Linked DNA regions of Skermanella sp. TT6. The protein of the gene in region 2 interacts with the protein of the main gene of each other region in a pairwise test. Links are inferred from orthologs where the notes say so. Each region holds a gene or a part of one and is shown on either strand. Other genes may lie near its edges. The genes, in order: sfsA, IGS68_RS21390 and IGS68_RS07225.

Evidence for each region.
Region 1: the proteins of IGS68_RS21390 (region 2) and sfsA interact in binary tests that used the Escherichia coli proteins (3 or more experiments, as listed by UniProt). The link is inferred for Skermanella sp. TT6 from one-to-one orthologs.
Region 3: the proteins of IGS68_RS21390 (region 2) and IGS68_RS07225 interact in binary tests that used the Escherichia coli proteins (3 or more experiments, as listed by UniProt). The link is inferred for Skermanella sp. TT6 from one-to-one orthologs.

What each region holds. Positions count from the first base shown.
Region 1 is NZ_CP067420.1:2,543,359-2,553,416, forward strand. The notes cover bases 2,770-5,504. They hold sfsA (DNA/RNA nuclease SfsA), read right to left. Parts: upstream 4,631-5,504; coding sequence 3,908-4,630; downstream 2,770-3,907. Other genes in these bases: radC (RadC family protein), read right to left, coding at 2,770-2,994; map (type I methionyl aminopeptidase), read right to left, coding at 3,060-3,890; IGS68_RS11985 (hypothetical protein), read left to right, coding at 4,844-5,053; IGS68_RS11990 (rhodanese-like domain-containing protein), read left to right, coding at 5,130-5,504. In the rest of the region: IGS68_RS11955 (CsbD family protein), read left to right, coding at 1-158; IGS68_RS11960 (response regulator), read right to left, coding at 184-1,377; IGS68_RS11965 (aldolase), read left to right, coding at 1,524-2,252; more of radC, read right to left, coding at 2,257-2,769; more of IGS68_RS11990, read left to right, coding at 5,505-5,549; IGS68_RS11995 (GFA family protein), read right to left, coding at 5,568-6,065; IGS68_RS12000 (MBL fold metallo-hydrolase), read right to left, coding at 6,103-7,098; IGS68_RS12005 (penicillin acylase family protein), read left to right, coding at 7,371-9,824; IGS68_RS12010 (M20 aminoacylase family protein), read left to right, coding at 9,885-10,058. UniProt on the Escherichia coli protein: Binds to DNA non-specifically. Could be a regulatory factor involved in maltose metabolism.
Region 2 is NZ_CP067420.1:4,577,552-4,587,691, forward strand. Bases 3,118-5,934 are described here. They hold IGS68_RS21390 (glutamate-5-semialdehyde dehydrogenase), read left to right. Parts: upstream 3,118-3,815; coding sequence 3,816-5,054; downstream 5,055-5,934. Other genes in these bases: IGS68_RS21385 (HAD family hydrolase), read left to right, coding at 3,118-3,733; IGS68_RS21395 (nicotinate-nucleotide adenylyltransferase), read left to right, coding at 5,101-5,745; rsfS (ribosome silencing factor), read left to right, coding at 5,832-5,934. Outside these bases: rplU (50S ribosomal protein L21), read left to right, coding at 1-223; rpmA (50S ribosomal protein L27), read left to right, coding at 279-566; GTPase ObgE, read left to right, coding at 722-1,867; proB (glutamate 5-kinase), read left to right, coding at 1,857-3,050; more of IGS68_RS21385, read left to right, coding at 3,083-3,117; more of rsfS, read left to right, coding at 5,935-6,191; 23S rRNA (pseudouridine(1915)-N(3))-methyltransferase RlmH, read left to right, coding at 6,242-6,700; gpmI (2,3-bisphosphoglycerate-independent phosphoglycerate mutase), read left to right, coding at 6,778-8,340; IGS68_RS21415 (murein hydrolase activator EnvC family protein), read left to right, coding at 8,360-9,679; IGS68_RS21420 (S41 family peptidase), read left to right, coding at 9,680-10,140. UniProt on the Escherichia coli protein: Catalyzes the NADPH-dependent reduction of L-glutamate 5-phosphate into L-glutamate 5-semialdehyde and phosphate. The product spontaneously undergoes cyclization to form 1-pyrroline-5-carboxylate.
Region 3 is NZ_CP067420.1:1,544,299-1,554,444, forward strand. The notes cover bases 3,046-5,868. They hold IGS68_RS07225 (sulfate/molybdate ABC transporter ATP-binding protein), read left to right. Parts: upstream 3,046-3,843; coding sequence 3,844-4,893; downstream 4,894-5,868. Other genes in these bases: cysW (sulfate ABC transporter permease subunit CysW), read left to right, coding at 3,046-3,810; IGS68_RS07230 (hypothetical protein), read right to left, coding at 4,935-5,111; IGS68_RS07235 (Rpn family recombination-promoting nuclease/putative transposase), read right to left, coding at 5,129-5,868. In the rest of the region: IGS68_RS07205 (AsmA family protein), read left to right, coding at 1-784; IGS68_RS07210 (sulfate ABC transporter substrate-binding protein), read left to right, coding at 1,020-2,060; sulfate ABC transporter permease subunit CysT, read left to right, coding at 2,064-2,912; more of cysW, read left to right, coding at 2,902-3,045; more of IGS68_RS07235, read right to left, coding at 5,869-6,031; IGS68_RS07240 (peptidoglycan -binding protein), read right to left, coding at 6,100-7,596; IGS68_RS07245 (flagellar motor protein MotA), read right to left, coding at 7,634-8,776; IGS68_RS07250 (OmpA family protein), read right to left, coding at 8,842-9,735; IGS68_RS07255 (inositol monophosphatase family protein), read right to left, coding at 9,850-10,146. UniProt on the Escherichia coli protein: Part of the ABC transporter complex CysAWTP involved in sulfate/thiosulfate import. Responsible for energy coupling to the transport system.

The DNA.
Region 1 (10,058 bases), 2.0 Mb from region 2 along the record:
GGGACCAGATCGCAGGCGCGGCAAAGGACATCAAAGGCGACATCAAGAAGGAGCTCGGCAATCTGACGGGAAACCAGGCCTTGAAGGATGAGGGAAACCTCGACAAGGCCGAAGGCAAGGTCCAGAAGGGCGTCGGAAACCTCAAGGACAGACTGTAAGTCGCTCGATCTTCCAGGTCGGGCATCACTCCGACGCCAGCCTGATGCGATACACCGCACCTTCGCCCGTACCGGCGATCTCCAGGTCGGATCCCATCATCTGGCTCAGGGCTGCCGCTATCGCGAGACCGAGGCCGGTGCGCGCGTCCCGCGCCGCCGGCTGGACCCGCCGGACGTCGAAAGGCATGGCAAGCTCGCGCGGCTGCGCCAGGACGACCGGAGGGCCGCCGTCGGTGACGGACAGCCAGCCGCTGCCGGTGCCCGACTCCTCCCAGGCAACCCTCACGGCGCCCGATGCGGGCGTGCAGTCGATCGCTTCGGCCAGCACCCGCTGGACCGCCACGCCGAACCAGCTCTTGTCCGTGATCACCGCGGCGGGAGCCGCCTCCAGGTCCACCGACAGGGACACCTTCCGGGCTTCCGCCGTCCCGGCGACCGCGGCCACCGCCGCGTTGACCGCCGCTTTGAGATCGACTCGCTGGCGCGACACCGTCAGGTCGCGGCGCGCGGCATCGGCGACCAGTTCGATCTCCTCCGCTGTCAGCTTGATCCGCTCGGCGATCCCGCTCACCGCGAGCCATTCCGGTGTTTCGCCGGCGTTCGCCAAGCTGGTCTCCATGATGGTGTCGGCCAGGGCGGCGAAGCTCCGCGCACCCCGCGAAGCCAGGTTGCGCATCAGGGCCGTCGACTCGTCGGCGGCGCTGACCTTGGCGGACAGTGCCGATTCCGCGGTGCGCAGGATCTCCACCATCTGTTCCAGCTTGGCCGTCCGGGCGCGGACCGCCTCGTCAAGCCGCCGGTTCTCGTCGGCTATGCGGCGGGACATCATGCCCAGGATCGACATGTTCCGAGCCCGGCCGATGACCTCCATCCCGTCGAACGGCTTGGTCAGGAAGTCGCTCGCCCCGGCGTCGATCGCCTTCAGCCGCACGGCCTGTTCCGTGTGGGCCGTCAGCACGATCACGGGGATCATCACGTCGGGGCTGATCGCCCGGATCCGGGCCAGCACCCCATAGCCGTCCAGGCCGGGCATCTCGATGTCGAGCAGCACGAGGTGAGGGGCGATCCGCTGGAACATCTCGATGCCGACGAAAGGGTCGTTCGCCGAGAAACGCTGACGGAATCCATGCTTCTTCAGCATGCCCGACAGCATCGCGATATTCATTTCCTGATCGTCTATGATCAGCACGCGGGCATCGCGGAAATCCAATTCGCTCATGCAGGGGCCTTGTGGATAATCCGAAAGGTATGGAGTTACGCCTTATAGCAGAGTTGGGCGTCACGCGGTTTCTCAATTACTGCTGCCTGGGAGAATCGACCGCACCCCGGAGGGGCGGCGTTACAACGGCTAAGGGAGGGACAAGGATGGAAAGCGAAGAAATCCGGCGCATGCGCGTGGAACTGGCCGCGGCGTTCCGCTGGGCGGCGAGGCTCGGCTTCCATGAGGGGGTATGCAACCATTTCAGCGTCGCCGTCAGCGATTCCGGTGACCGTTTCCTGGTGAACCCGCACGGCATGCATTTCTCGGAGATCCGCGCGTCCGACCTGCTGCTGGTCGAGCCGGACGGCTCGGTCGCGGGCGGCGGCGAGCCGCCCGAACCCACGGCTTTCTTCATCCATTCCAGGCTGCACCGCGGCGTTCCCCAGGCCCGCTGCATCCTGCACACCCACATGCCCCATGCCACCGCGCTGACCACGCTGGAGGGCGGACGGCTGGAGCCGGTCAATCAGAACGCGCTGCGCTTCTACGACCGGATCGCCTATGACGACGACTACAACGGACTGGCCCTGGACGAGGAGGAAGGCGATCGGATCTGCGGCGCCCTGGGCAACCGCCAGGTCATGTTCATGGCGAACCACGGGGTGACCGTGATCGGCCACAGCGTGGCCTTCGCGTTCGACACCATGTACTACCTGGAGCGGGCCTGCCAGAACCAGATACTCGCGATGTCGACCGGCCGGCCGATGAAGCGGGTGCCAGACGACCTGGCGCGCAAGGTGGCGCTCCAGATCGCCGGCGAGGACAATTCCGACCGGCATTTCGCGGCGCTGCTCCGTATCCTCGACCGGGAGGAGCCGGACTACGCCTCCTGAGGCCTCAGAGCAGGCCCATCGCCTTGAAGCTGCTGTGCTTGCCCTTGCCGATCACGAGATGGTCGTGGATCTGCAGGCCAAGCGCGGCGGCGGCCCGGGCGATCTCCTTCGTCATTTCGATGTCGGCCCGGCTCGGCGTCGGGTCGCCGCTGGGATGGTTGTGGACCAGGATGATGGCCGAAGCGCCCAGTTCGAGTGCCCGCTTGATCACCTCGCGCGGATAGACCGGCGTATGGTCCACGGTGCCACGCTGCTGGACCTCGTCGGCGATCAGCACGTTCTTGCGGTCCAGGAACAGCAGGCGGAACTGCTCCGTCGGCAGGTGCGCCATGCTTCCCTGGCAGTAATCGAGCAGGCGCTGCCATGTGCTGAGGACCGGCCGGTCCATGATCTGCTGCCGGGTCATGCGCAGCGCGGCCGCGCCGACCACCGTCAGGGCGGCGATGGTGCCGTCGCTCAGCTTGGGAAACTGGCGGCGCAGGGACTCGGGCGGGGCGGTAAGGACGCCCCAAAGGCCGCCGAAGGCGCGGAGAAGACTCTTGGCGAGCGGTTTGACGTCACGCCGGGGCAATGCCGCGAACAGCAGCAGCTCCAACAGCTCGTAGTCCTGGAGCGCGTCGGCACCCGCCGTCAGGAACCGGGTGCGCAGGCGGTCGCGGTGGCCGAGATGGCCGGGCCCCCCGCCCTCCAGTGTCCCGGCCGCCGGGGCGTCATCGATTCTGGCCGGTTCCGTATCGTTCACGCGATCCTCGCGACAGTTCTGCATGCGATGGCATGCCGAACTATAGGCGTGTCGCGTGCGGGTTGTCAGCCGGCGTTGTAGGGCGGCTTGGTGTACCCGGCCGGCGAGAGCGTGAAGATCTCGCATCCGTCCTTGGTGACCCCGATGGAATGCTCGAACTGGGCCGACAGGCTCTTGTCCTTGGTGACCGCGGTCCAGCCGTCGGACAGGATCTTCACGTCGTACCGGCCGGCGTTGATCATGGGCTCGATGGTGAAGAACATGCCCTCGCGGAGCACGGTGCCGCGGCCCGGCTGCCCGAAATGCAGCACCGACGGCGCGTCGTGGAAGACGCGGCCCACGCCGTGGCCGCAGAAGTCGCGCACCACCGAGAACCGGTGGGACTCGGCGAACTTCTGGATCGCGTGGCCGATGTCGCCGAGTGTGGCGCCCGGCTTGACCTCGGCGATGCCGAGCATCAGCGAGTCGTAGGTGACGTCGACCAGCTTTCGCGCCTTGATGCTGACGCCGTCGCCGGCCAGGTACATCCGGCTGGTGTCGCCGAACCAGCCGTCCAGGATGACGGTGATGTCGATGTTCAGGATGTCGCCGTCGCGCAGCCGCTTGTCGCCGGGGATGCCGTGGCAGACGACGTGATTGATCGAGATGCAGGTGGCCTTGGGATATCCTCGATAGCCCAGGGGGGCCGGCACGGCTCCGTGGTCGCGGATGAAGGTCTCGCACAGGGCGTCGATCTCGCCCGTGGTGACGCCGGGCGCGACATGGGGCGTGATGAAGTCCAGCGTCGCCGCGGCCAGCTGACCGGCCTTGCGCATGCCCGCGAAATCCTCGGGCCCATGCAGACGGATCCGGTTGGAATCAAGGTCGTCGGTCTGGGCGGCTTCAGCTCTGGTCATTCTGGTTCCATAGGGTTTCAAGCAAGTTCAAGATGCACCGGGAGAGACCGCCCCAGCAGGATCGCCTCCGGGGTGACGGTGCAGGAATAGCACAACGCCTCGACGCCGGCAGTACGCGCACTGATCAGACCCCGATGGTAGGCCGGGTCGATGTCCCGTGCGACTCGGAAGTGGTCGCAATCCGCGCGTTGCACAAGATACAGCATGACCGCCCTGCATCCCAAGGCGACCATGTCCGCAAGCTCGACCAGGTGCTTGGCGCCCCGCGCGGTGACGCAGTCGGGGAATTCCGCGGCGGTCCCGCCGTGACGGTCCGCGCGCCGCAGATGGACGTTCTTGACCTCGACATAGGTGGCCGGACGCCCGTCGGCCTCCAGCAGCAGGTCGATGCGGGAGTTGCGGCCGTATTTGACCTCTCGCCGGACCGTCGCGTAACCGGCAAGCTCGGGGATCGCGCCGGCGCGGATCGCGGCCGCGGCGACGGCGTTGGGATGACCCGTGTTGACCCCGACCGGGCGGCCGTCGGCCTCGACCAGCTCCAAGGTGTAGGCCAGCTTCCGCGCCGGGTTGTCGGACCGTGACAGCCAGACCCTTGACCCGGGGGCTTGAAGGCCGAGCATGGCACCGGAATTCGGCACATGGGCGGTGACGACGGCGCCGTCCGGCAGGGCCACGTCGGCCAGGAAGCGCTTGTACCGCTGGATGAGCCGCCCTTCGGTCAATGCTGCGGGAAACTGGATGCCGGGCAGGGACGGGGCGGTGGAGAGCGTCGCGGTGTGGAGCGTCATGGTCCCGGTCTTCTAGCCGCCCCGGTCGGGGAACGGCAAGGATCCTCGCCGGGCGCCCCGCCCATTTTCGCACGCCTATGCCTTTCGAAAGTTTCGGAACGGAACGTAAACCCGATCCCGTTGTTAGACCGCTGCCGCGCTCGACGCGGCTTCTCGGAGTTGAGTATGTCCACAGCACCCGCCTTCATCATCGAGACGGCCGGAACCGCCGTCGGAGTCGTCGTCCTGCAGGACGGCGGTTATCGATTCTTCGCCTCCGATGCCGCGGCACGGGCATTGGAAGGCCGCATCTTCAAGAGCCCCGCCCAGGCCGAGCGCGAGGCGCGCCGCCTGGAAACGTCGCTGCGGTCCGGCCGTGCCATGATGCGCGCTTGACGGTCCGCCGAACCGTCCCGAGAGTGGCTGGCCGGCCCGCTGGCCGGTCACGATCCGCAAGGGGGAACCTGGAACCATGAGCGAAGACATTCCGAACGTGCAGCCTGAGGACGTCTGGGAAGCGCTGAAGGCCGATCCCTCCGCCAAGCTGGTGGATGTCCGGACGGCGCCCGAATGGTCGTTCGTGGGTCAGCCGGACATGTCGTCCATCGGCAAGCAGCCGGTCCGGATCCAGTGGCAGGTCTATCCCGGCATGGAAGTCGATTCCGACTTCTTGCACAAGCTGCGGATGGAGGGGGTGGAGCCGGAGGACAAGGTCTATTTCCTCTGCCGCTCCGGCGTCAGGAGCACGGCCGCCGCCAAGCTGGCCGCCGAGAACGGCTATGGCCGGGTCTTCAACATCGCCGACGGCTTCGAGGGGCCGAAGGACGAGCAGGGCCACCGGGGCACCGTCGCCGGCTGGAAGCGGTCCGGCCTGCCCTGGACCCAGGGCTGACAGCCGGCGCCCGGCGTCTCACCGGTCGAGCAGGCCGTGGCGCCTGTGCCAATCCTCCAGCGAATAGTCGGGATACCGGGCGAAATGAACCTCGCCCGGTCCCGTCGGCACCGTTACCCAAGGCGCCTTGAAATCCAGCATGATGTGGACCCGTTCCGGCGGCACCGGCAGCGGCGTGTCGATCGCCGACGCGAAGGGATGGACCAATTCAGGCCAGGCCGGGTCTTCCGCCCACAGGGCGGCTCCGCACCGGCTGCAGAAATGCCGGTGCGAGGGGCCGAGGTGGGTCTTGCCGGGATTGTCCCGATCCTCCATCGGAGCCCGCCACGTCGCGACCGCTTCCTTGCCCTGCGAGACCTGCAGCGTGTCGGCGTCGCCGCCCAGGTTGATGGCGTAACCGCCGCCGCCGGCGCTCTTCCGGCAGATCGAGCAGTAGCAATGCATGAACGGGACGGGTGTGGGCGAGTTCAGGGAGAACCTGACCGCGCCGCAGCGGCATGATCCGTCGAGCTTCATCAAGTCCTCCCTTGTCCCGTCCCGGCCGTTGCGTTGATCAAAGGGTCTGCACGTAGTTCAGCGGAACGAACTCGTATCCGGAACCATCGCGCCGGACATGGCCGGCATTGGGCAGGCCCCAATGGTAGCCGAACGCCAAGGCCCGGTCAGCCGCGATTCGGTCCAGCAACCTTCGGCGGGTCGCCCGGGCCATGTCGGCATCCATGTCGAACACCGCCGACCAGTCGGGGTTCCGGACGAACAGGAACGGCACGTTGGTCGTATCGGCCAGCGCCATGACCGTGTCGTTGCCGGACGAGATCTGAAGGACCGTATGCCCCGGCGTGTGGCCGTAGGCTTCCACGGCGGTGAAGCCCGGAATGATCTCCTCGTCGGCCTTGTAGCGCCGGACCCGGTCGCCGAGATCGCCGAAGGTGGAGCGGACCAGTTCGAATGCCGGCTTCCGCCCCGCCGGCGCCCGGCTCATCTCGCCCTCGTCCATCCAGTACGCCCATTCCGCTTCGGGAACGAGGATCTCCGCATTGGGAAAGGCCAGGCCGTTGTCGGTGCCCTTGATCCCCGAGATGTGGTCGCCGTGGAAATGCGAGATCACCAAGGTGGTGATCGAGGCCGGGTCGATCCCGGCCGCCGCCATGTTCCGGCTCATCATGCCGGTGGTCGGCCCCAGCTTGCCGCCGGAACCGGCGTCCAGCAGGACGACCTGGCTGCCGGTATGGACGACCGCCGGCGTGTAGGTGATGCGCAGGCTGTCCGTCGGGCGGAAGGCATCCTTCAGAGCCGCCTGGACCTGGTCGAGCGGAGCATTGACGACGAACTGGTCGTTCATGGGCCGGGTGCCGTACCCGTCGAACAGGGACGTCACCTCGAACGAACCGACCTTGTAGCGGAAAGCTCCCGGAAGCTGGGCGTTGGCCTGCGGCGGCACGCCCTGGGCGCTGGCCTTGCCGGAGGCGAGCGGCCCTGCCGCGGCCACCGCGGTGACGGCCGCGGCGGTGCCGAGTAGAGCCCGACGGTTCATTCCTGCTTCTGTCATGGCTTCGTTCCTCTTGCTGTTTGCTGGCTGCCGTTTGCCTGCCGGTACCGTCATTTAGGTCGACGCGCGCGAAAGTCTCCGCCGCCCGTTCAAGCAGGACAACCCTGTGAAATGCATCAGGTGCTGCCCTGTTCCTGCAGCTCCCGTCGAAAGTCGGGCATGCCTGCCATGAGGCTTTTCCCGGACCGGAACCCTGTCCGGATGTCGGAAGTGCCGAATAGACTGGGCTCAACCGCAAGTTCAGCAGCCACATGGAAAAAGGGGGAGGAACGATGGAGAGGTTCACGAAACGGGCACTGGCAGCCTGTTCGCTCCTGGCGCTGATGGGGACCGCCGCCGCGGCGCAGACCGGAGGCACGGCATCGGTGGCGGAAAAGACCTACAGGGTCGCGGGCCTGACCTCTCCGGCCGAGATCATCGTCGACCGGTGGGGCGTTCCGCATCTTTACGCGGACAACACTTACGACGTATTCTTCGTGCAGGGCTTCAACGCGGCGCGCGATCGGCTCTGGCAGATCGACCTGTGGCGGAAGCGCGGCATGGGCGAGCTCGCCCGCGACTTCGGCCCGGCCTATGTCGAGCAGGACCGGATTGCCCGGCAATTCCTGTACCGCGGCGACATGTATCGGGAATGGCTGGCGTACGGGTCCGACGCGAAACGGATCGCCCAGCGGTACACCGACGGCGTGAACGCTTTCGTCACCCTCGCCCGGCAGAACGCCGACCTGCTGCCCCTGGAGTTCAAGCTCCTGGGCTACCAGCCGTCCTACTGGTTGCCGGAAGACATCGTGCGCATCCGGAGCCACGGCCTGACCCGCAACCTCGACAGCGAGATCGAGCGCGCGGCCGTGGCCTGCGCCGCCGACCTCGAGACCGACCTGATGCGCCGCACCCTCGAAGTCGATTCCGAAACGGCGGAGTGGCAGACGAAGGTCCCGGAGGGGCTCGATCCCTGCGCGATTCCGCCCCAGGTCGCGCAGGCCTACAAGCTCGGCACCGGCGGCGTCACCTTCACCAAGGAGAAGCTGGCGGGCGCCCAGCGGGCGGAGCTGGAGCCCGGACGGGTGCCGGAGATCGAGCCGACGGCGCTCGGCAGCAACAACTGGGCGATCGCCCCGGCGAAGACCACCACCGGCAGGGCGATCCTGGCCAACGACCCCCACCGGGCCCACGGGGCGCCGTCGCTGCGCTACATCACTCACCTGAACGCGCCGGGCTTCAGCGTGATCGGAGCCGGCGAGCCGTCGCTTCCCGGCATCTCGATCGGCCACAACGGCAGGATCGCGTTCGGCCTGACTATCTTCTCGATCGACCAGGAAGACCTCTACGTCTATGACCTGAACCCGGCCGACCGCTCCCAGTACAGCTATCAGGGACGGTGGGAGCCGATGACGACGGCGTCCGACGAGATTCCGGTCAAGGGGCAGCCCGATCGCAAGGTGGACCTTCGCTACACCCGGCACGGACCGGTGCTTCACGTCGACGAGGCGACCAACAAGGCCTACGCCGTGCGCGCCGCCTGGCTGGAACCGGGGATGGCGCCCTATTTCGGCAGCATCGACTATATGCGCGCCGAGAACTGGGACGAGTTCCTGGCCGCCATGAACCGCTGGGGCTCCCCATCGGAGAACCAGGTCTATGCCGACACCGACGGCAACATCGGCTGGAAGCCGGGCGGGCTGACTCCCGTGCGGCCCAACTGGGACGGGCTGCTGCCCGTGCCGGGCGACGGCCGCTACGAATGGGCGGGCTACCGCGACATGGACGAGTTGCCGGTCGAGTACAATCCGCAACGGAACTGGGTCGGCAGCGCCAACCAGAACAACCTGCCGGCGGGCTATCCCAACGCCGAGAAGAAGATCGGCTTCGAATGGACGGACCCGTCCCGCTTCGACCGCATCAGCGAGGTCCTGGACGCCGACCGAAAGTTCGGGCTGGAGGACTCCATGGCGCTGCAGGCCGACAACACCTCCATCCAGGGCCGGCGCGTCACCGCGCTGCTCAAGGGGCTCCAGAGCTCGGACGGGGACGTGGAGGAAGCGCTCCGGATGCTGACCTCCTGGAACGGCGTGCTGACCGCCGACACCGCCGCCGGTGCGCTCTACGAGGTCTGGTTCATGAAGCACCTGCGGCCCGCGGTGGTCCGCGCGACGGTGCCGAAGGACGCCGTGGAACTGGTCGACAAGGGCGGCGTCCGGAGCGGCGAGCCGGCGGCGATCATCGCGGTGCTGGAACAGCCGGACCAGCGGCTCGGCGACACTCCGGCAGAGGCGCGCGACGCGCTGCTGCTGGAAACCCTGAAGCCGGCGGTATCGGAGCTGAAGGCCAAGCTGGGACCGAACATGCAGGCGTGGCGCTGGGCAAGCCTGCACCACGGCTACTTCGAGCATCCCCTGGCCGCGGTTGTCGGGGCGGAGGAGAAAGGCCGGCTGGATGTCGGTCCGTTCCCCAAGGGGGGCAGCGGCTTCACGCCGAACGCGACGACCTATCGGACCAGCGACTTCCGCATCACCGCCGGCGGTTCTTTCAAGATGGTGCTGGACGTCGGCAATTGGGACGCGTCGCGCGCGGTGAACACGCCGGGTCAGTCCGGCGATCCGAACAGCCCCCATTACCGCGACCTCGCACCGCTCTGGCAGCAGGAGCAGTATTTCCCGCTGCTCTACAGCCGCAAGGAGATCGAAGGAGCCGCCGCCGAGCGGATCCGGCTGATGCCGTCCAACTGACGGCACGATACGGCCCGCCGCCCATTGACAGGACGGCGGGCAAAGTCTTGGAGAAGAGAGATGAAGATCGACGATCGCATCAAGGAGATGCACGGCGAATTGACGGAATGGCGGCGTGACCTTCACGCCCACCCGGAACTGGGGTTCGAGGAGCACCGGACGAGCGACTTCGTCGCGGCCAAGCTGGAGGCGTTCGGCCTGGAGGTCCACCGGGGCATCGCGAAGACCGGAGTG
Region 2 (10,140 bases):
CGCTTCCATCAACTTCGACGAAGTCCTGATGGTCAGCGATGCCGGCAACACGACGGTCGGCACCCCCCTGGTCGCAGGGGCTGCGGTCACCGCCGAAGTCATCGCCCAGGATCGTGGTCCGAAGATCATCGTCTTCAAGAAGAAGCGTCGCCAGAACTACCGGCGCAAGAACGGGCACCGTCAGGACCTGACCGTGCTGCGCATCACCGGGATCAGCGCGTAACCTCGCGCTCGACACCCCCGATCGGTACGATCCTGGCCCATAGGAGTTCAGAGCAATGGCACATAAAAAGGCAGGCGGTAGCTCCCGCAACGGTCGCGACAGCGCCGGCCGTCGTCTCGGCGTCAAGAAGTACGGCGGGGAAAGCGTTCTCGCCGGCAACATCATCGTGCGCCAGCGCGGCACCCAGTTCCACCCCGGCGCCAACGTGGGCGTCGGCAAGGACCATACCCTGTTCGCCCTGGTCGAGGGGCAGGTCAGCTTCCGCAAGTCGATCGCCGGCCGGACCTTCGTCTCGGTGAATGAGAACGCGAAAGCCGAGGAAGTGCCGGCGGCCGCCGAATAACGGCGCCCCAGCATCCTGAGGTCAGGAAATGGATAATCGGGGGGTCGGTTCAGCCGTCCCCCCGATTTTCGTTTGGGCTCCCCTACCCTCGCCGCCCTCCGCTCCCTACCTCCCGCAGACAATCTTTCCTGCTGACATTTGTTGACATCCGAGCCATGAAATTCCTCGACCAAGCCAAGGTATACCTGAAGAGCGGTGACGGCGGGCCCGGCATCGTCGCCTTCCGGCGCGAGAAGTTCATCGAGTTCGGCGGGCCGGACGGCGGCGACGGCGGCAAGGGCGGCGACGTGGTCATCGAGGCGGTCGAAGGCCTCAACACCCTGATCGACTACCGCTACCAGCAGCATTTCAAGGCGCCGCGCGGCGGCCACGGCATGGGCCGCGACCGGTCCGGCGCCAAGGGCGAGGACATCGTGCTGCGCGTCCCCGTCGGGACCCAGGTGCTCGACGACGACCAGGAGACCGTCCTGGCAGACATGGTCGAGGTCGGGCAGCGGGTCGTGCTGCTGCGCGGCGGCGACGGCGGGTTCGGCAACGCCCACTACAAGTCCTCGACCAACCGCGCGCCGCGCCAGAGCCACCCCGGCTGGCCGGGCGAGGAGCGCTGGGTCTGGCTGCGGCTGAAGCTGATCGCCGACGCCGGCCTCGTGGGCCTGCCCAACGCCGGCAAATCGACCTTCCTGGCCGCCTCGTCGCGCGCCAGGCCCAAGATCGCCGACTATCCCTTCACCACGCTCCAGCCCAACCTCGGCGTCGTCTATGTCGGCGAGGAGGAGTTCGTGCTGGCCGATATCCCCGGCCTGATCGAGGGCGCCCACGAGGGCTCCGGCCTGGGCGACCGCTTCCTCGGCCATGTGGAGCGCACCCGCGTGCTGCTCCACCTGATCGACGGCACCCAGGAGGACGTGGCCGAGGCCTACGCGGTGATCCGCGGCGAGCTGGAGGCCTATGGCCACGGCCTCGCCGAGAAGCAGGAGATCGTCGGCCTCAACAAGTGCGACAGCCTCGACGACGAGGAGATCGCGGAGAAGAAGGCGATCCTCGAGGAGGCCGCCGGAGCCCCGGTGATGGTGCTGTCCGGCGCCACCGGCATCGGCGTGCAGCCCGTCCTGTTCGAACTGCTCCGCCGGATCAAGGACGCGCGCGAGGAGGAGGCCGAGGAGGCAGCCCCCGGCCGCCGCCATCCGGTTCCGCTCCACCACGGCGAGCGCACCCTGGCTGAGCCCGGCCGGGAACTGGGCGGCGAGGCCCGCGGGGAAGACGACCACGACCTGGACGACGAAGACGATCATGCCGACTGACCTGGCCGCCGCCGACGCCACCACCGCCGCCGCAGAAGAGAGCTCCACCGGCAGCGTCCCCACCCTGCGCGACGCGCGGCGGCTGATCGTCAAGATCGGGTCCGCCCTGCTGGTGGACGAGACCACCGGCAAGGTCCGGCGCGACTGGCTGGACGCCATGGCCGACGACGTCGCCGCCTGCCGGGCGCGCGGCCAGGAGGTCATCATCGTCTCGTCCGGCGCCATCGCCGTCGGGCGCGAGCATCTGGGCCTGATCGGCCGGCCCCTGCGGCTGGAGGAGAAGCAGGCCGCCGCGGCGACCGGGCAGATCCGGCTGGCTCATGCCTACCAGGAGACGCTGGCCCGCCACGAGGTCACCGTCGCGCAGATCCTGCTGACCCTGGACGACACCGAGGAGCGGCGCCGCCACCTCAATGCCCGCAACACCATCGACACCCTGCTGAAGCTGGGCGCGGTGCCGGTGATCAACGAGAACGACACGGTCGCCACGTCGGAGATCCGGTTCGGCGACAACGACCGGCTGGCCGCCCGCGTCGCCCAGATGGTCAGCGCCGACACGCTGGTGCTGCTGTCCGACATCGACGGGCTCTACACCGCCGACCCGCGCCGCGACCCCACGGCCACCCTGATCCCCGAGGTCCGGGAGCTGACGCCCGAGATCGAGGGCATGGCCGGCGAGCCGCCGCCCGGCTACAGCTCCGGCGGCATGGTCACCAAGATCGCCGCCGCCCGGATCGCGCTGGCGGCGGGCTGCCGCATGGTGATCGCCAAGGGCAAGCGGATGAACGCGCTGTCGGCCCTGGACGCGCCGGCCGCCGGGGGCGGCGCCCCCTGCACTTGGTTCCTGCCCGGGGCCGAACCCAGGACCGCCCGCAAGCGCTGGATCGCCGGCCACCTCAACGCCCGCGGCACGCTGGTGGTGGATGCCGGCGCCGCCGCCGCGCTCGCCCGCGGCAGCAGCCTGCTGCCGGCCGGGGTCGTCTCGGTCGACGGCGATTTCCAGCGCGGCGACGCGGTGGTGGTCCGGGCCGCGGACGGGCGCGAGCTGGCGCGCGGGCTGACCGCCTACGCGGCCGACGACGCCCGCCTGATCATGGGCCACCACAGCCAGGACACCGCCGAGATCCTGGGCTACCAGGGCCGCACGGAAATGATCCACCGCGACGACCTGGTGCTTTCCTGACACGCCTTCCCGCGCACAATCCGGAACTTCCGATGATAAGAGCCGTCCTCTGGGACATCGACGGCACGTTGCTGGACAGCGAGCCCCATCACTTCAAGTCGTTCGTGGCGGTCTGCGAGAGCCACGGCCAGACCCTGGCGAAAGCCGACTACGACCGCCTGCTGGGCCGCTCCATGGCGGAGGTCTACGCCCTGCTGAACGCCGTCCAGCCGCTGCCGCTTGACCTGCCGGAATTCGCCGCCGCCTGCTCCGACCATTACGTCACCCACGTGGCCGACGTGCCGCCGCGCCCCGGCGCGCTGGAGAAGGTCGCCGACCTGGCGGGCTCGGGCATCGCCCAGGCCTGCGTGTCGAACAGCGCCCGGCGCGTCGTCGAGGCGAACATGGCCGTCATCGCCATGCCCGAGGCGCTGGGCTTCGCCCTGTCGCGCGACGACGTGACCCGGGGCAAGCCCGACCCGGAGCCGTACCTGCGCGCCGCCGAGCGTCTGGGCGTGCCGCCGGACGCCTGCGTCGCGGTGGAGGACAGCCCGATCGGCGCCCGCGCCGCCAAGGCGGCCGGCATGGTCACCATCGCCTGGCCGCAGCACCGGACGCTGGAATTCGACGCGGTCGACCGGATCGTCGGGCGACTGGACGAGATCGACTGGACAGCCCTTCTCCGGGACCGGAAAATCACCTAAAGTCCCGCCCCCAACGAACCGAGACCGGGAGTAAGCCGCCGTGACCGCCGTCAAGCACACCGTTGACCCCTTGCAGGGGGAGATGCAGCAGTTGGGCCGCGCCGCGCGCGCCGCGGCGGCGGTGCTTGCCCTGGCCCCGACCGAGCGGAAGGACGCGGCGCTGCGCGCGGCCGCCGCCGCGATCCGGGAACGGTCCGCCGCGATCCTGGAGGCCAACGCCCGCGACGTCGCCGACGCCGGGGCGCGCGACATGGCCGCCTCCCTGATCGACCGGCTGAAGCTGGACGGGGCAAGGGTGGAGGGCATCGCCAAGGGCCTGGAGGACGTGGCCGCCTTGCCCGATCCGATCGGCACCGTCATGGCGGAGTGGGACCGGCCGAACGGTCTGAGGATCGCCCGCGTCCGGGTGCCGCTGGGCGTCATCGGCATCGTCTACGAGAGCCGCCCCAACGTCACCGCCGACGCCGGCGGGCTGTGCCTGAAGTCGGGCAACGCCTGCATCCTGCGCGGCGGCTCCGACAGCTTCGAATCCTCGCGGGCCATCATCGCCTGCATGCGCGACGGCCTGCGCGTCGCCGGCCTGCCCGAGGACGCGATCCAGCTGGTGCCGACCACCGACCGCGCCGCCGTCGGCATAATGCTGACCATGGTGGACGACATCGACGTGATCATCCCGCGCGGCGGCAAGTCGCTGATCCAGCGGGTCGCGGCGGAAAGCCGGATCCCCGTGATCAAGCATCTGGACGGCATCTGCCACGTCTATGTGGATGCCGCCGCCGATCCGGCGAAGGCGCGCGACATCGTGCTGAACGCCAAGATGCGCCGCACTTCCGTCTGCGGGGCGGCCGAGACGCTTCTGGTGGACCGTTCCGTTTCCGAAACCGTCCTGCCCGCCGTCCTGGACGCCCTGATCGCCGCCGGATGCGAGGTGCGCGGCGACGAGGCGACCCGGAGGATCGACGGCCGCGCGGTCCCGGCGACGGCCGCCGACTGGGACACGGAATATCTGGACGCGATCATCTCGGTCCGGGTGGTGGACGGCGTCGACGCCGCGATCGAGCATGTCAACCGCCACGGCTCCCACCATACCGACAGCATCGTAACCGAGGACGCGGCGGCGGCCGAGAAGTTCCTCAGCCAGGTGGACAGCGCCATCGTGCTGCTGAACGCCTCGACCCAGTTCGCCGACGGCGGCGAGTTCGGCATGGGGGCGGAGATCGGCATCTCCACCGGCAAGCTCCACGCCCGCGGCCCGGTCGGCGCCGAACAGCTGACCAGCTACAAGTACCAGGTCCGCGGCACCGGGCAGGTCCGCCCATGATCGGGAGCATGACCGGTACTGCGGCCGAGGGGAGCCGGGACCCGGCGTGACGAGGGTGACACTCTACGGCGGCCGGACCTGGGCCGGCCGCCGGGTCGGGCTGCTCGGCGGGTCGTTCAACCCGGCCCACGAGGGGCATCGCCACATCAGCCTGCTGGCGCTCAAGCTGCTCGACCTGGACTATGTCTGGTGGCTGGTCAGCCCGCAGAACCCGCTGAAATCGACCCGCGACATGGCGTCGCTGGAAGAGCGACTGGCCGGCGGCCGGCTGGTCGCCCGGCACCCGCGGATCGTCGTCACCGACGTGGAGTGCGCGCTGGAAACCCGCTTCACGGCGGAGACACTGGCCGGACTGCACCGGTACTTCCCGCGGACCCGCTTCGTCTGGCTGATGGGCGCCGACAACCTGACCCAGATCCCCCGCTGGCAGAACTGGACGCGAATCTTTAACGGGACACCCGTTGCAGTCTTCAGTCGCCCTCCATATTCTTTAAGTGCGTTGCACGGCCAGGCCGCGCAACGCTACAGGTGTCGCCGGGTCGGCCAGGCCCGGGCCCGGGGGCTCGCGGACATGCGGCCGCCGGCCTGGGTGTTTTTCCAGAACCCGTTGCATCCGGCATCGGCGACGGAAATCCGGAAGCGCCGCGCGCAGGCCGCGGCGGTCGCTTCCGGCGGTCAACCCGTTCAATAGAGGTGAAAGCCATAGCTACGTTCATGCAACAGACCCCTGAAAACGGGTCGAACTCCCAACAGCTCCCCCCTATGGAACCCTCCCATATGGACCTGCCCAGGCAGCTCAGCGAGCTGGTCGTCAAGTCCCTGGACGACGACAAGGCCGAGGACATCGTCGTGATCGACCTCGCCGGCAAAACCACCATCGCGGACTACATGGTCGTGGCATCGGGCCGCTCGACGCGGCAGGTCGGCGCCATGGCCGAGCATCTGCGCGAGAAGCTGAAGGTCGCCGGGGCCGCCGCCGTCGAGATCGAGGGCCTGCCGCAGGCGGACTGGGTCCTGATCGATGCCGGCGACGTCATCGTCCACCTGTTCCGGCCCGAGGTCCGCAGCTTCTACAACATCGAGAAGATGTGGGGCATCGAGCCGCCGGCGGCTCGGCAGGACATGCTGTACGCCTGACCGGCAGGCTTGGACGGATCGGTCCGGTACGGCACTGAGAAGGTAGGCCCATGAAGATCTGGCTCGCCGCCGTCGGGCGGGCGCGGGCCGGGGCGGCGCGCGACCTGTACGAGGAGTACGCCCGGCGGATGACCTGGCCGCTCGTCCTCAAGGAGGTCGAGTCGAAGAAGCGCGTGCCGCCCGACGAGCTGAAGCGCCTGGAAGCCGACCTGCTGCTGTCGGCCGTCCCCAATGCTGCCACGATCGTGGCGCTTGATGAGCGCGGCGCCGCCCTGTCGAGCGAGCGCTTCGCCGAGAAGCTGGGCGGCTGGCGGGACACGGGCGTCGGCGACGTCGCCTTCCTGATCGGCGGGGCGGACGGTCATGGCGAGGCGGTGGCGAAGCGGGCGGACCTGATGCTGGCGCTGGGTCCCATGACCTGGCCCCACCTGATGGTGCGCGCCATGCTGGCGGAGCAGCTTTACAGGGCGCAACAGATTCTGGCGGGACACCCTTATCATCGTGCATAAACTGTCCGTTGGGTCCGGCCTGTTCCACGGCTGCCGAAACGGATCCTTTACCAAACTGGGATAGTGCTATGTCCGCCATGACCGATATCAAACGCCCCCGCCCCGTCGTCCTTTGCGTTCTCGATGGCTGGGGCTATCGCGAGGATCCGGCGGACAACGCCGTGGCGCAGGCCCATACCCCCGTGTTCGACCGGCTTTGGCAGTCCTGTCCCCGCGCGTTCCTCCATGCGTCGGAGGAGGATGTCGGCCTTCCCAGGGGCCAGATCGGCAACTCCGAGGTCGGCCACATGAATCTCGGCGCCGGCCGGGTCGTGTTCCAGGACCTGCCGATGATCGACAAGGCGATCGCCGAGGGCGAGCTGGAGCATAACCCCGCGCTGAACGGCCTGATCGACGCGCTGAAGGCCTCCGGCGGCTCCTGCCACCTGATGGGCCTGCTGTCCCCCGGCGGCGTCCACAGCCACCAGTCCCATTTCACCGCCCTGTGCAAGGCGCTCAGCGCCGCCGGCGTGCCGGTCGTGATCCACGGCTTCCTGGACGGCCGCGACGTGCCGCCGCGCAGCGCCCGCGAGCAGGTCGGCGAGTTCCTGAAGTCGATCGAGGGCGTGCCCGGCATCCGCTTCGGCACCATCGACGGCCGCTACTACGCCATGGACCGGGACAAGCGCTGGGAACGGGTGGAGCGGGCCTACAACGCGATGGTCGCCGCCCAGGGCCTGGAGGCGCCGGACCCGCTGGCCGCCATCGACGCCGCCTACGCGGCGGACACCGGCGACGAGTTCGTCCTGCCCACGGTGATCGACGGCTATACCGGCATGAAGGACGGCGACGGCGTCCTGATGGTCAATTTCCGCGCCGACCGCGCGCGGGAGATCCTGACCGCCCTGCTCGATCCCGCCTTCAAGGGCTTCGACCGGCGCAACCCGATCCGGTTCGCCGCCGCCGCCGGCATGGTCGAGTATTCGGCCGAGCTGAACGAGCAGCTGAGCGCGATCTTCCCGCCGAAGGAACTGACCAACGTGCTGGGCAAGGTCGTGTCCGACGCCGGCCTGACCCAGCTCCGCATGGCCGAGACCGAGAAGTACCCGCACGTGACCTTCTTCTTCAACGGCGGGGAGGAGAGGGTCTATCCGGGCGAGGAGCGCATCATGGTGCCCTCCCCCAAGGTCGCGACATACGACCTCCAGCCCGAGATGTCGGCGCCCGAACTGGCGGACAAGGCGGTCGAGGCGGTCGGTTCCGGCAGGTTCGACATGCTGGTGATCAACTTCGCCAACCCCGACATGGTCGGCCATTCCGGCATCCTGGAAGCCGCGGTCAAGGCGGTCGAGGCGGTGGACGCCTGCCTGGGCCGCCTGGTCGACGCCGTCACCGCGCAGGGCGGGACCCTGCTGGTCACCGCCGATCACGGCAACTGCGAGATGATGCGCGACCCGGTCACCGGCGGCCCGCACACCGCCCACACGCTCAACCTGGTGCCGCTGATGCTGGTCAACGGGCCGGCCGACGCGGTGGGCCTGGGCGACGGTAAGCTGGCCGACATCGCGCCGACCATGCTCGACCTGATGAAGCTGCCGCAGCCGGCGGAGATGACCGGCCGGTCGCTGATTCGCCGCGCCTCAAGCGGCGCGGCGGAGTAGCAGGATGCGGAGGGCGGCATTGGCGGCGGCTGCCCTCCTCGGCGCCGCGGGCGGCTTCGGCGGTTTCTCCGGGGGCGGGCCTGCCGGAAAACCGGCCTGGGCGCAGGCCGACCCCCGCGCGTCCCAGCGCGCCCTGACCGAAATCGAGCGCCAGATCGAGGCGGGCCGGCAGCGGGACGCGGCGCTCGCCCGCTCGGGCGAGGCGCTGGAGCGGGAACTGGAAGGGCTCCGCACCCGCCTGGTCCAGACCGCCGACGAGGCCGCGAAACTCGAAACCGAGCTGACCGGGCTGGAGGAGACGCTCCGCGCCCTGGAGGCGGAGGAGTCGGCCCAGGCCGGCAAGCTCGACGCCGACAGGGCCAGCATCGCCGAACTGCTCGGCGGATTGCAGCGGCTGTCCCGGATCCCGCCCGAAGCCATGATCGCCCGCCCGGAATCGCCGGTCGACACCCTGCGCAGCGCTCTGCTGCTGCGCTCGGCCGTGCCGATCCTGCGGGAGCGCGCGGAGGCGCTGGCCGTGTCCCTCCAGCGGCTGGCCGACCTGCGCGCCGACCTGTCGGGCCGGCGCGCCCAGGCGCAGGGCGCCCGCACCGCGCTGGCGGCCCGCCAGGACGAGATCGCCAGGCTGGTCGAGCGCCGGCAGGAGCTTCAGCAACAGACCGAGGAGGAACGCCGCCAGGTCTCGGACCGGATGGCCCGGCTCGGCAACGAGGCGCAGGACCTGCGCGGCCTGATCGAGCGGCTGGAACGCGAGGCGGAGCAGCGCCGGCGCGAGGAGCAGCGCCGCAAGGCCGAGGCGCTCGCCCGGGCCAAGGCCGAACGGGAGAAGGCGGAGCGCGAGCAGGCCGCCCGCGCGGCCGCCGCCGCCGCGGAGCGGGAGCGCGAGATCGCCGCCTCCATCACGCCGCCCACCGCGCCTGATCGCCCGGACGGCGGGCCGGGAGAGGGGGCATCGCGCCTGCCGGTCGCCGGCCAGGTGACCACCCGCTACGGCGAGGCGGACAAGTTCGGCGTGACCAGCCGCGGGCTGACGGTCTCGGCCCGGCCGGGCGCCCAGGTGGTGGCCCCCTCGTCCGGGTCGATCATGTTCGCCGGGCCGTTCCGCGGCTACGGCCTCATCTTGATCGTTGAACATCCGAATGGATATCATAGTCTTATCGCAGGACTGGGCCGTATCGACACCAAAGTCGGCCAGCGCGTCCTGGCGGGCGAACCCCTGGGCGTGATGGGTAGCCCGGCGGACGGCAATCCCGATCTCTACTTCGAGCTGCGACGGAACGGTCAGCCCATCAACCCGCAGCGCGGCCTCCCCGCTTCCGATGGGAAAGGACAAGGTTAGATGATGAAAACGATCAGTGCTGCCGCCCTGGCGGGCGTACTATTCCTGGCGCCGGCTTGCGCGATCGCCGAGACCAACACCTCGGAAACCTACAGGCAGCTCAACCTCTTCGGCGACGTGTTCGAGCGCGTCCGGTCGGAGTATGTCGAGCAGGTCACCGACGAGCAACTGATCGAAACGGCCATCAACGGCATGCTGACCTCGCTGGACCCGCATTCCAGCTACCTGAACCGCAAGAGCTTCCAGGACATGCAGGTGCAGACCCGGGGCGAGTTCGGCGGTCTCGGCATCGAGGTCACGATGGAGAACGGCCTGATCAAGGTCGTCTCGCCGATCGACGAGACGCCGGCCTTCCGCGCCGGCATCCAGCCCGGCGACCTGATCACCCACCTGGACGGCGAGGCGATCTCCGGCATGAGCCTGGCCGACGCGGTCGAGAAGATGCGCGGCCCCGTGGGCAG
Region 3 (10,146 bases), 3.0 Mb from region 2 along the record:
CCCCAACGTGCCGGCGGGCGAGTTGGATGCGCGCTTGATCGTCGAGAACGGCCGCGCCCGGCTCGAACCGGTCCGGCTCCAGGTGGCCGGCGGCAAGGCCGGCGGCATCATCCAGGTGGACGGGCAGGAGAAGCCGCCCGCCATCGAGATGAACCTGGAAATGAGGGCGCTCGACCTGGCGCGCTTCTTCCGCGGCACGCAGTTCGCCGAGGACATGGGCGGCACATTCGGCGGCAAGCTCCTGCTCAAGGGCAACGGCGATACGGTCCGCAGTATGCTGGGATCGAGCAACGGCCAGATCTCGGCCGTGATGGAGGGCGGCAAGGTCAGCAACCTCATCCTGGAGGTGATCGGCATCGACATCGCCGAGGCCCTTGGCTTCATCCTGTCCGAGGACGAACCGGTCGGCGTGCGCTGCGTCGTGGCGGACCTGGGCATCACCGACGGCATGGTGAAGTCCAACGCGCTGGTATTCGACACCGAGGACACCAACGTCACCGGCGAGGCGTCCGCCAACCTGAAGACCGAGCAGTTCGACATCGAGATGCTGGCCCATCCGAAGGACCCGAGCCCGCTCTCCGCCCGCACCCCTGTCGGGGCGGAAGGCACCTTCGCCGATCCCCAGGTCACCGTCGATCCGACCGCGGCCGTTGCGCGCGGCGCGGCGGCCGTGGCCCTGGGGGTGCTCCTGACGCCCCTCGCGGCGCTGATCCCCTTGATCGAACCCGGTGACGGCCAGGACAGCCCCTGCGGCCAACTGCTCCGCCAGGCCGGCCAGAACTGATGCCGGTACCGTAGGTCGGATACGGCGAAGCGGCATCCGACAAGCAAGCGCGGCGATGTCGGATACCGCCGCGCACCATCCGACCTGCGGCCGGCCTCCCCGTCGCTGAAAAAACAGCTTGGCTGCATCCCGATTGCGTGCGTAATCTACACCAGATCGATCGAGATTTGTGCCTAATCATCGTGTGAAATGGCCCGACATCTCGGCCGAGAAGCCAGACCAGGAGATTTGTGCCATGGTGTTCCGGAATATCGCGCGCGGCGCCGCCACCCTCATGCTGGCGGCCGGTGTCACCCTGGGGGCGGTCGGGTTCGGAGCGGCGCCGGCGTTCGCCGCCTCGACCCTCCTCAACGTGTCCTACGACCCGACCCGGGAACTCTATGTCGAGTTCAACAAGCTGTTCGCCGAGCGCTGGGCGGCTGAAAACAACGGGGAGAAGATCTCCATCCGGCAGTCCCACGGCGGCTCCGGCAAGCAGGCCCGGTCCGTCATCGACGGGCTCGAGGCCGACGTCGTCACCCTGGCACTGGCCTACGACATCGACGCCATCGCCCAGACCGGCCTGATCGCGAAGGACTGGCAGGGCCGGCTGCCCGACAACAGCGCACCCTACACGTCCACCATCGTGTTCCTGGTGCGCAAGGGCAATCCCAAGCAGATCCGCGATTGGGACGACCTGATCAAGCCGGATGTGCAGGTGATCACGCCCAACCCGAAGACCTCGGGCGGCGCTCGCTGGAACTATCTGGCCGCCTGGGGCTTCGCGCTGGAGAAGTACGGCAACGACGAGGCCAAGGCGCAGGAGTTCGTCCAGGCGCTGTTCAAGAACGTTCCCGTGCTCGACACCGGCGCCCGCGCCTCGACCATCACCTTCGTCCAGCGCCAGATCGGCGACGTGCTGCTGGCCTGGGAGAACGAGGCCTATCTGGCGGTGAAGGAACTGGGACCGGACAAGTTCGACATCGTCACCCCCTCGCTCAGCATCCTGGCCGAGCCGTCGGTCGCCGTCGTGGACAAGGTCGTCGACCGCCGGGGCTCCCGCATGGCGGCGGAAGCCTACCTGAAGACGCTCTATTCGCCCGAGGGGCAGGAGCTTGCCGCCAAGCACTTCTACCGGCCCCGCCTGGCCGAGGTGGCGGCCCGGTACGCCGATCAGTTCGCCCAGGTCAAGCTGTTCACCATCGACCAGAAGTTCGGCGGCTGGACCCAGGCCCAGGACAGGCATTTCTCCGACGGCGGCATCTTCGACAAGGTCTCCGCGGCGGCGGGCAAATGAACCATGACCGGTCTCGTCGCAGGAAATCTCCGGGATAGCTTCCGCAAGCCGAGCATCCTTCCCGGCTTCGGGATCACGCTGGGCTTCACGGTCGCGTATCTCAGCCTGATCGTCCTGATCCCGCTGGCCGGCCTGGCCCTCAAGGCCTCCGGGCTGGGCTTCGGCGGGCTCTGGGCGGTGCTGATGGAACCCCGCGTGATCGCCGCCTTCAGGGTCACCTTCCTGACCGCCCTGGCGGCGGCGCTGATCAACACGGTGTTCGGGCTGCTGGTGGCCTGGGTGCTGGTCCGCTACCAGTTCCCCGGCCGCAGGGTGATCGACGCGCTGGTCGACCTGCCGTTCGCCCTGCCGACGGCGGTGGCCGGCATAGCGCTGACGGCGCTCTATGCCGGCAACGGCTGGATCGGCCAGTTCCTGCCGTTCCGCGTCGCCTTCACGCCGCTGGGCATCATTGTGGCGCTGACCTTCATCGGCCTGCCGTTCGTCGTCCGCACGGTACAGCCCGTGCTCCAGGACGCCGAGCCGGAGGTCGAGGAGGCCGCGGCCAGCCTGGGCGCCAACCGCTGGCAGATCTTCAGCCGGGTCGTCTTCCCCGCGATCATGCCGGCTCTGCTGACCGGCTTCACGCTGGCCTTCGCCCGAGGCGTGGGGGAATACGGATCGGTCATCTTCATCGCCGGCAACCTGCCCGGCGTGTCCGAGATCGTGCCCCTGCTGATCATAATCAAGCTCGAGCAGTTCGATTATGCCGGGGCGACCGCCATCGCGACCGCGATGCTGGTGGCGTCGTTCTTCCTGCTGCTTGCGATCAATCTGCTCCAGCATTGGACGAGGGCGCGCCATGCCGGCTGAAATCGTCATCGCCACCACGCCGCCCGCCGGCACGCCGCCCGTGACCGGGCGACGCAGCATCCCGCGCCCGGCGCTTGGCGAGTCGCCGCTGGTCAAGGCCGTGCTCATCGGCATCGCCCTGCTTTTCCTGCTGCTGTTCCTGGTGATCCCGCTGGTCGCCGTGTTCTTCGAGGCGCTTCGCCAGGGTTTCGGCGCCTATCTTGAAGCCCTGGTGGAGCCGGATGCGGTCTCGGCGATGAAGCTGACGCTCCTGGCGGCCGGCATCGCCGTGCCGCTCAACCTGGTGTTCGGCGTCGCCGCGTCCTGGTGCATCGCCAAGTTCGAGTTCCGCGGCAAGAGCCTGCTGATCACCCTGATCGACCTGCCGTTCTCGGTGTCACCGGTGATCTCCGGCATGGTGTTCGTGCTGCTGTTCGGAGCCCAGGGGCTGCTGGGGCCGTGGCTTCGCGAGCACGACGTTCAGATCATCTTCGCCCTGCCGGGCATCGTGCTGGCCACCATCTTCGTGACCTTCCCTTTCGTCGCCCGGGAGCTGATCCCGCTGATGCAGGAGCAGGGCGTGGACGAGGAGGAGGCCGCCCGCGTGCTGGGCGCCAGCGGCTGGCAGACCTTCACGCGGGTGACGCTGCCCAACATCCGCTGGGGCGTGCTCTACGGCGTGCTTCTGTGCAACGCACGCGCCATGGGCGAGTTCGGCGCCGTCTCGGTGGTGTCCGGCCATATCCGGGGAGAGACCAACACGATGCCGCTGCATGTCGAAATTCTCTATAACGAATACAACTTCGTCGCCGCCTTCGCGGTGGCGTCGCTTCTGGCCCTGCTGGCCCTGGTCACCCTGGTGGTGAAGAGCCTGCTGGAATGGCGCCATGCCGGCCAGATCGCGGCGACCCGGCGCTGACACGCGGCCACGGATTAGGGGAGAAAGCCCGCCATGAGTATCGAAATCAGGGGCATCGCCAAGCGCTTCGGCAGTTTCGCCGCCCTGGACGGGGTCGATCTGACCGTCCGCGACGGCGAGTTGCTGGCCCTCCTGGGGCCGTCCGGGTCGGGCAAGACGACCCTGCTGCGGATCATCGCCGGGCTGGAGTTCGCCGATGCCGGCGAGATCCGGCTGAACGGCGAGGACGCCCAGGGCCGCGCGCCGCGCGACCGCGAGGTCGGCTTCGTGTTCCAGCACTACGCGCTGTTCAGGCACATGAGCGTATTCGAGAACGTCGCCTTCGGCCTGCGGGTCCGGCCCCGCGCCGAACGGCAGAGCAACGCCGCCATCGCGGCGCGGGTCACCGAACTGCTGCGGATGGTCCAGCTCGACTGGCTGGCCGACCGCTACCCCAGCCAGCTTTCCGGCGGACAGCGCCAGCGCGTCGCCCTGGCGCGGGCCTTGGCGATCGAGCCCAAGGTCCTGCTGCTGGACGAGCCGTTCGGCGCGCTCGACGCCAAGGTCCGCAAGGAACTGCGGCGCTGGCTGCGGCGCCTACACGAGGAGATGCATATCACCAGCGTCTTCGTCACCCACGACCAGGAGGAGGCGCTGGAACTGGCCGACCGGGTGGTCGTGATGAACCACGGCCGGATCGAGCAGATCGGCTCGCCCGCCCAGGTCTATGACGAGCCGGCCTCGGCTTTCGTCTGCGACTTCCTGGGACAGGTCAACCGCTTCGACTGCGATATCGAGAACGGCCTTGCGCGGACCACCCAGGGTGCGGAACTGAGGATGCCCGGGCTGAACGGCACCCACGGCGCCGCGACCTGCTTCGTCCGGCCCCACGAGATCGACCTCGTGCCGATCGGCCGCGAAGGCCCGGAAGCGGCCCAGGTCCGCCTGATCCATCAGGTCGGCCCGAACGCCCGGGTCGAGCTTGATTATGCCGGCCACGTGCTGGAGGTGGAGGTCGGCCGCGAGCGCCTGCCGGCCCTCAGCCTCAGCGTCGGCGCCTGGTGCGCCCTGCGGATCAACAACGCCCGGATTTTCCCGCGATAGGGGCGTTCAGCGGAGACCGCCCGCGATGCCTTGGCGGTCTCTCAGTGGGTGATCTCCGGAAAGAGTTCGTCCAGAGGCCTGTCATCCAGCATGGCTTCGATCCACCCGTCGATATCGGCGGCCAGCGCCGATTTCACCGCCTGCTCGACCGACGTCGGTACCGTGCCCAACTGTCGCTGAACCATGCGCAGCAGGACCTCGGCCTTGCCTTCCGCCATACCCTGAGCTCTGCCTCTCAATTCCCCCGTGCTTCGCCTTCAGCGATGTACAGTTCGGCAATCGTAGGCATGATCTTTTCCTCCTGTCCTGGCGCTACCCGGCTCAATACCGTCCGAAGACGCTCCCGGTTCCTGCCGTCGTCCACCACGAAAACATGTCTGACCACAGCGCGCAGCACGGTCAAGCCGATTACCGCCGCGATGCTCAGCAGTCGCTCCAGCGTGACTTCCGGATTCCCGTCGCGGGTCGCATGCTTCAGCATCAGCAGACCGGCCTGGAGATCGGGATCGCGCGACAGTTCCGCGTCGGGAATGGCGGAAAGATCGACCAGGGTATAGCTGAAATCCAGCGGACCCGCTGCCAGCACCTCATCCGGTACGCCGTATGCCTCCCCGAGACTGGGCGGATGCGGCCACCGGCCGCTGCCATGATAGAGGATGACGGCCAGGACGGGAGCCGGCACCACCCGGACGGTGCCGTCGGGGTACTCGATCCGCCGTGCGCCCTTGACCGCCGTTCCGTTCAGGTAGCCCAGGATCTGCACCAGCGCGTCCGCCTCGCCGGCGCTCTTGTGTTCCAGCACGGTCCAGACCAGCAGGGGCAACCCGTTCCGCAGGCCGAAGCTGTAGACCCTGTCTCCGCGCAGTTCCGCCAGCACCGGATCGACGAAGCTTTCGGACCGGTCCACCGCCCTGTCTGCCGTCAGCCCGGCCACGACCGACGCCGGCAGCCGCTCGCGCAGGAACGTGTCGGCGTTGCCGGGCCGGTCCAGGACAAGCTTCGCGAACTGATCGTGCCTGCGGATCAGGGGGCGGGTACCCGCGGAGCCGTCCTCTTCCGAAGGGCCGTTTGAACCATTGGTCGTTTCGTCGGTCGAGCTTTCGGGTGAAGTCTCCGGCACCGTGGGCGTCTGCTTCATGGCCTTTCCATATCCTCACCCTGGTGCAGACCCGCCGGAGCTTCCTGTCACTGCCGCGCCGACCCTTCTCAGCGCTGGTCCAGCTTCATCTCGATGCGCCGGTTGCGGGCGAAGGCGTCCTCGTTCCTGCCGGGGTCCAGCGGCTGGTACTCGCCGAATCCGGCCGCCACCAGCTTGTCCGACGGGATGCCCTGTTCCACCAGGAACTTGACTACCGAGATCGCGCGCGCCGTAGACAATTCCCAATTGGACGGGAACTGCACGTTGGAGATCGGTCGCGGGTCGGTATGGCCGTCCACGCGCAGGATCCAGTTGACGCCCGGCGGGATGCGCTTCGCGATGTCCAGCAGGGTCGCGGCCAACTGGGCGAGCTGGGCCTTGCCGCCTTCCTCCAGCGTGGCGGAGGCGCTGGGGAACAGCACTTCGGACTGGAAGACGAAGCGGTCGCCGACGATCCTGATGTCCTGCCGGTTGCCCAGCACCTCGCGCAGGCGCCCGAAGAACTCCGACCGGTAGCGGGCCAGCTCCTCGACCTTGCTGGCGAGCGCCAGGTTCAGCCGGCGGCCCAGGTCGGAGATCTGGGCCTGCTGCTCCTGGCTCTGGGACTCCGCCAGGTTCAGCGACGCGGTCAGGCGGGCGAGCTGGTCGCGGAGCGCCGCGATCTGCTGGTTCAGGACGGCCACCTCCGCGCGGCCCTCCTCGGTCAGCTTCTGCTCGCCTGTCAGGGCCGCCTGGGTCTGGTCCAAGGCGATGACCAGCTCCTCGATCCGCGTCTCCCGATGCTCGATCTCGCGCTGGGCCAGCACCGTGCGTTCCTGCTCGCTGCTCAACTGGGCTTCGAGCTGCTGCGACCGGTCGCGGACGGCGGACAGCTCGGCCATCAGCGCCTCGCGCTGCTCGCGGGTCAGCCGAAGCTCCTCGGTCGCCCGGGCGCGGGCGGCCTCGGTCTGCTCCAGGGTCGCGGCGGTGCGGTCCCGCTCGGCCTCGGTGCTCCGGGACAGGGTCGTGAGGGCGGCGACTTCGCCTTCCAACCTTTCGCGGACGTCGCGCAGGGCCTGGATGTCGGCCTGGAGGCTGGCGATCTCGCGCAGCGATGCCTCGATCTTCTGGCGGTCGGCCTCGATCACCTTGTAGGCGTCCTCCAGGTCGCGGCTGACCTGGGTGATCTCGCCGCTGGCCTGTTCGCCCCGGCGCGACAGGGCGGAGACCTGGGCGCCCAGCTCGTCCTGGCGGGCCTGGGCCTCGGCAAGGCTGGCGCTCAGGCTCTCGCGGGTGGCGGTCGAGCTTTGAAGCTCGGCGGAGAGCTGGGCGATGTTCACCCGCAGATCCGCGTTGGCCTCCCGTTCCATCGACAAGAGGTCGCTCAGCTCGGACAGCTGGCGGTTCAGCCGGGTCAGCGCCTGGTCGCGGCTCGACAGCGTGTTGGACAGGTAGAACTGTGCCACGATGAAGACCATCAGCACGAAGATCACGACCATGACCAGGGAGGACAGGGCATCGACCCAGCCCGGCCAGATATTGACCGAACGCTCGGCGCTGCGCCGCCCGCGACCGATGGCTGCCATCAGCCGCTACCGTCCGGCCGCTCCGGCACGCGCCCGCTCATCGCTCGCCGTCTTCCGCAAGGGCCGCGATGGTGCGTGCCAGAAGCTTGATCTCGCTGCGGATCTCCTGGACCGACTGGACCCGGCCGGTGGCGACCTCCTCCAGCAGGCGCGCGGTATAGACGTCCATGTTGCGGATATGCTGGCGGGTCGCCTCGTCCATGCCGAGCTGCTGGTTGCCCAGCGCGTCGGCCAGCCGGCCCAGGATCGGTTTCATCTCCATCTGGTTCTCGGCCAGCCGGAGCATCAGCGTCTGCTCGGTCCGCATCTGGTCGGTCAGGGTGCTCAGCTTCTCGGTCAGGGCCAGCAGGTTCTGGTTGGCCGAGCGCCGGCCGTCCTCCGCCTGGGCCACCGTGCGCTGCAGGTTCTCCATGTTCTCCGCGGTTTGCTCCAGCAGGGCCTGAAGGTAGGCCGGCACCGACTGCTCGCTCTCGCCGAAGCCGGCGCCGCTCGACAGCCGGGTGGCGCCGGACAGCCAGTCCTCCAGGTCGGTGTAGAAGCGGTTCTGCGCCTGGCTCGCCTGCAATTCCAGGAAGCCCAGGACCAGCGACCCCGCGAGGCCGAACAGCGAGGAGCTGAAGGCCGTGCCCATGCCCGACAGCGGCGCCTGAAGCCCCTGCTGCAGGTTGCCGAACATCATGCCCATGTCGCCGCCCTCGACCGACAGGCTGGAGATCACGCCGCCGACCGCGCTCACGGTGCCCAGCAGGCCCCAGAAGGTGCCGAGCAGGCCCAGGAAGATCAGCAGCCCGATCAGGTAGCGGGAGATCTCGCGCGTCTCGTCCAGGCGGGCGTCGATGCCGTCGAGCAGCGAGCGCATGGACAGCGCCGACAGGCTCAGCCGTCCGCGGCGCTCGCCCAGCATGCGGGCCATGGGGGCCAGCAGCACCGGTTCCGGAACAGTGTCCGAATCCGGGCGGTTGGTCTGGAAGCTCTCCAGCCACGCCACCTCCGGCTTCAGCATCAGCACTTGGCGGAAGATGTAGCCGATGCCCAGCAGCAGCACGGCGATGATCAGCCCGTTCAGCGCCGGGTTCGCCATGAAGGACCGTTCCAGCGCCGGGAAGAGCAGGAGCACGATGGCGAGCACCGCGGCGACGAACAGGACCATACGGGTGATGTAGCGCTGCGGCCGCGACATGGACACCATGCTCTCAGGGGCTCTCTCAGGTGAAGAGGTCGGGAGGGGGTGGGCCGGGTATGCCACTAGTTCACCAGAAGCAGGTCGACGCGGTCGGCCGGCCCGTCGAGCGCGTGCGTCCCCAGCGCGCGGACGTCGATGCGGGTGCTGCGCACGCCCTGGCCGATCAGGTGCGAGCGCACCGCCAGCGCGCGGTCGAGCGACAGGCGCCGGGCCTCCCGTTCGGTCTCGGGCGTGCCGCTGGCATAGGCCGTGACCTGGAGGCGGATCACCTCGTCCCGGCGCAGCCGGGCGGCCACGCCGTCCAGCAGCGCGGTGTCGCGGGCGGACAGGGCGTCCGCCGCGGGGTCGGGATAGACGAAGCGGAACTCGGTCCCGTCCGGCACTTCGGCGGGCGGCCCGGAGGGGGCCGGCGGAGTCGCCGCCACCTCGGGCGCCGGCTGGGCCGTATCGGACCGGACGCGCGGGTCGGGAAGGTCCGGCATGGAGGTGATCCGGCGGGGCTCGCCGGGAACGGCGGGCGGCACCGGCGTGTCGAACTGCACGTCCGCGCGCGGCTCCGCCCGGGGAAGCTCGGACGGGGACGGCGGGACGGGGGCGGCGGCGATGTCCGGCGGGACGCCGACATCGAGGCCGGGCGGCGGCGGCGCGGCGCGGCCGGCGGCGACCGGCGGGGTTCCGCCCAGACCGGGGGAGGGAGGGACCGGAAGCGGCCGGGTGGCGCTGGCGGCCGGCGGCACGGGTCGCGATCCCGCCGCCGTGTCCGGCAGCGCGGGCTTGCGCGCCGGGATACCCGGGGGAGCCGCGGGGGATGCCGCCTCCTGCGCCACGGCGGGAGCCTCCGCCAGCCACGGAATCGTCGCGGCGCCGAGCGCGCAACCGAGCGCCATGCGGCGGACGGCAGTCGGAACGTAGCGACCCATGTGTCCCCGTACCCAAGCCTTCAAGGTGCCTGCCATCTCGGAATTTCCGGCCGATCCAAGGGTCTGGAGGCCGGCAACGCCGGGGCGGCACGCGGGCACGATAGCCCAATGACGGGAGTCCGACAACCCGCCATCAACCACACGCGATGGTTAGCCCTCGGCCTGTGGCTTCCGGGTTGCCGTGGCACCGCGAAGCACCTTGGCGATCATAAGGTGCAGGTGCGAATTGGCCGCCAGGACGCTGTCGCCGCGCTGCGGATTGCGCCCGCCGCCGATCTCGGTGACGAAGCCGCCGGCCTCGGTCACCATCAGGATGCCGGCCGCCACGTCCCACGGCTGCACGTTGCTTTCCCAGTAGCCGTCGAACCGTCCGGCCGCGACATAGGCCAGGTCGAGCGCCGCCGATCCGAATCGCCGGATGCCGGCGGTCTCGGCCATCATGGCCTG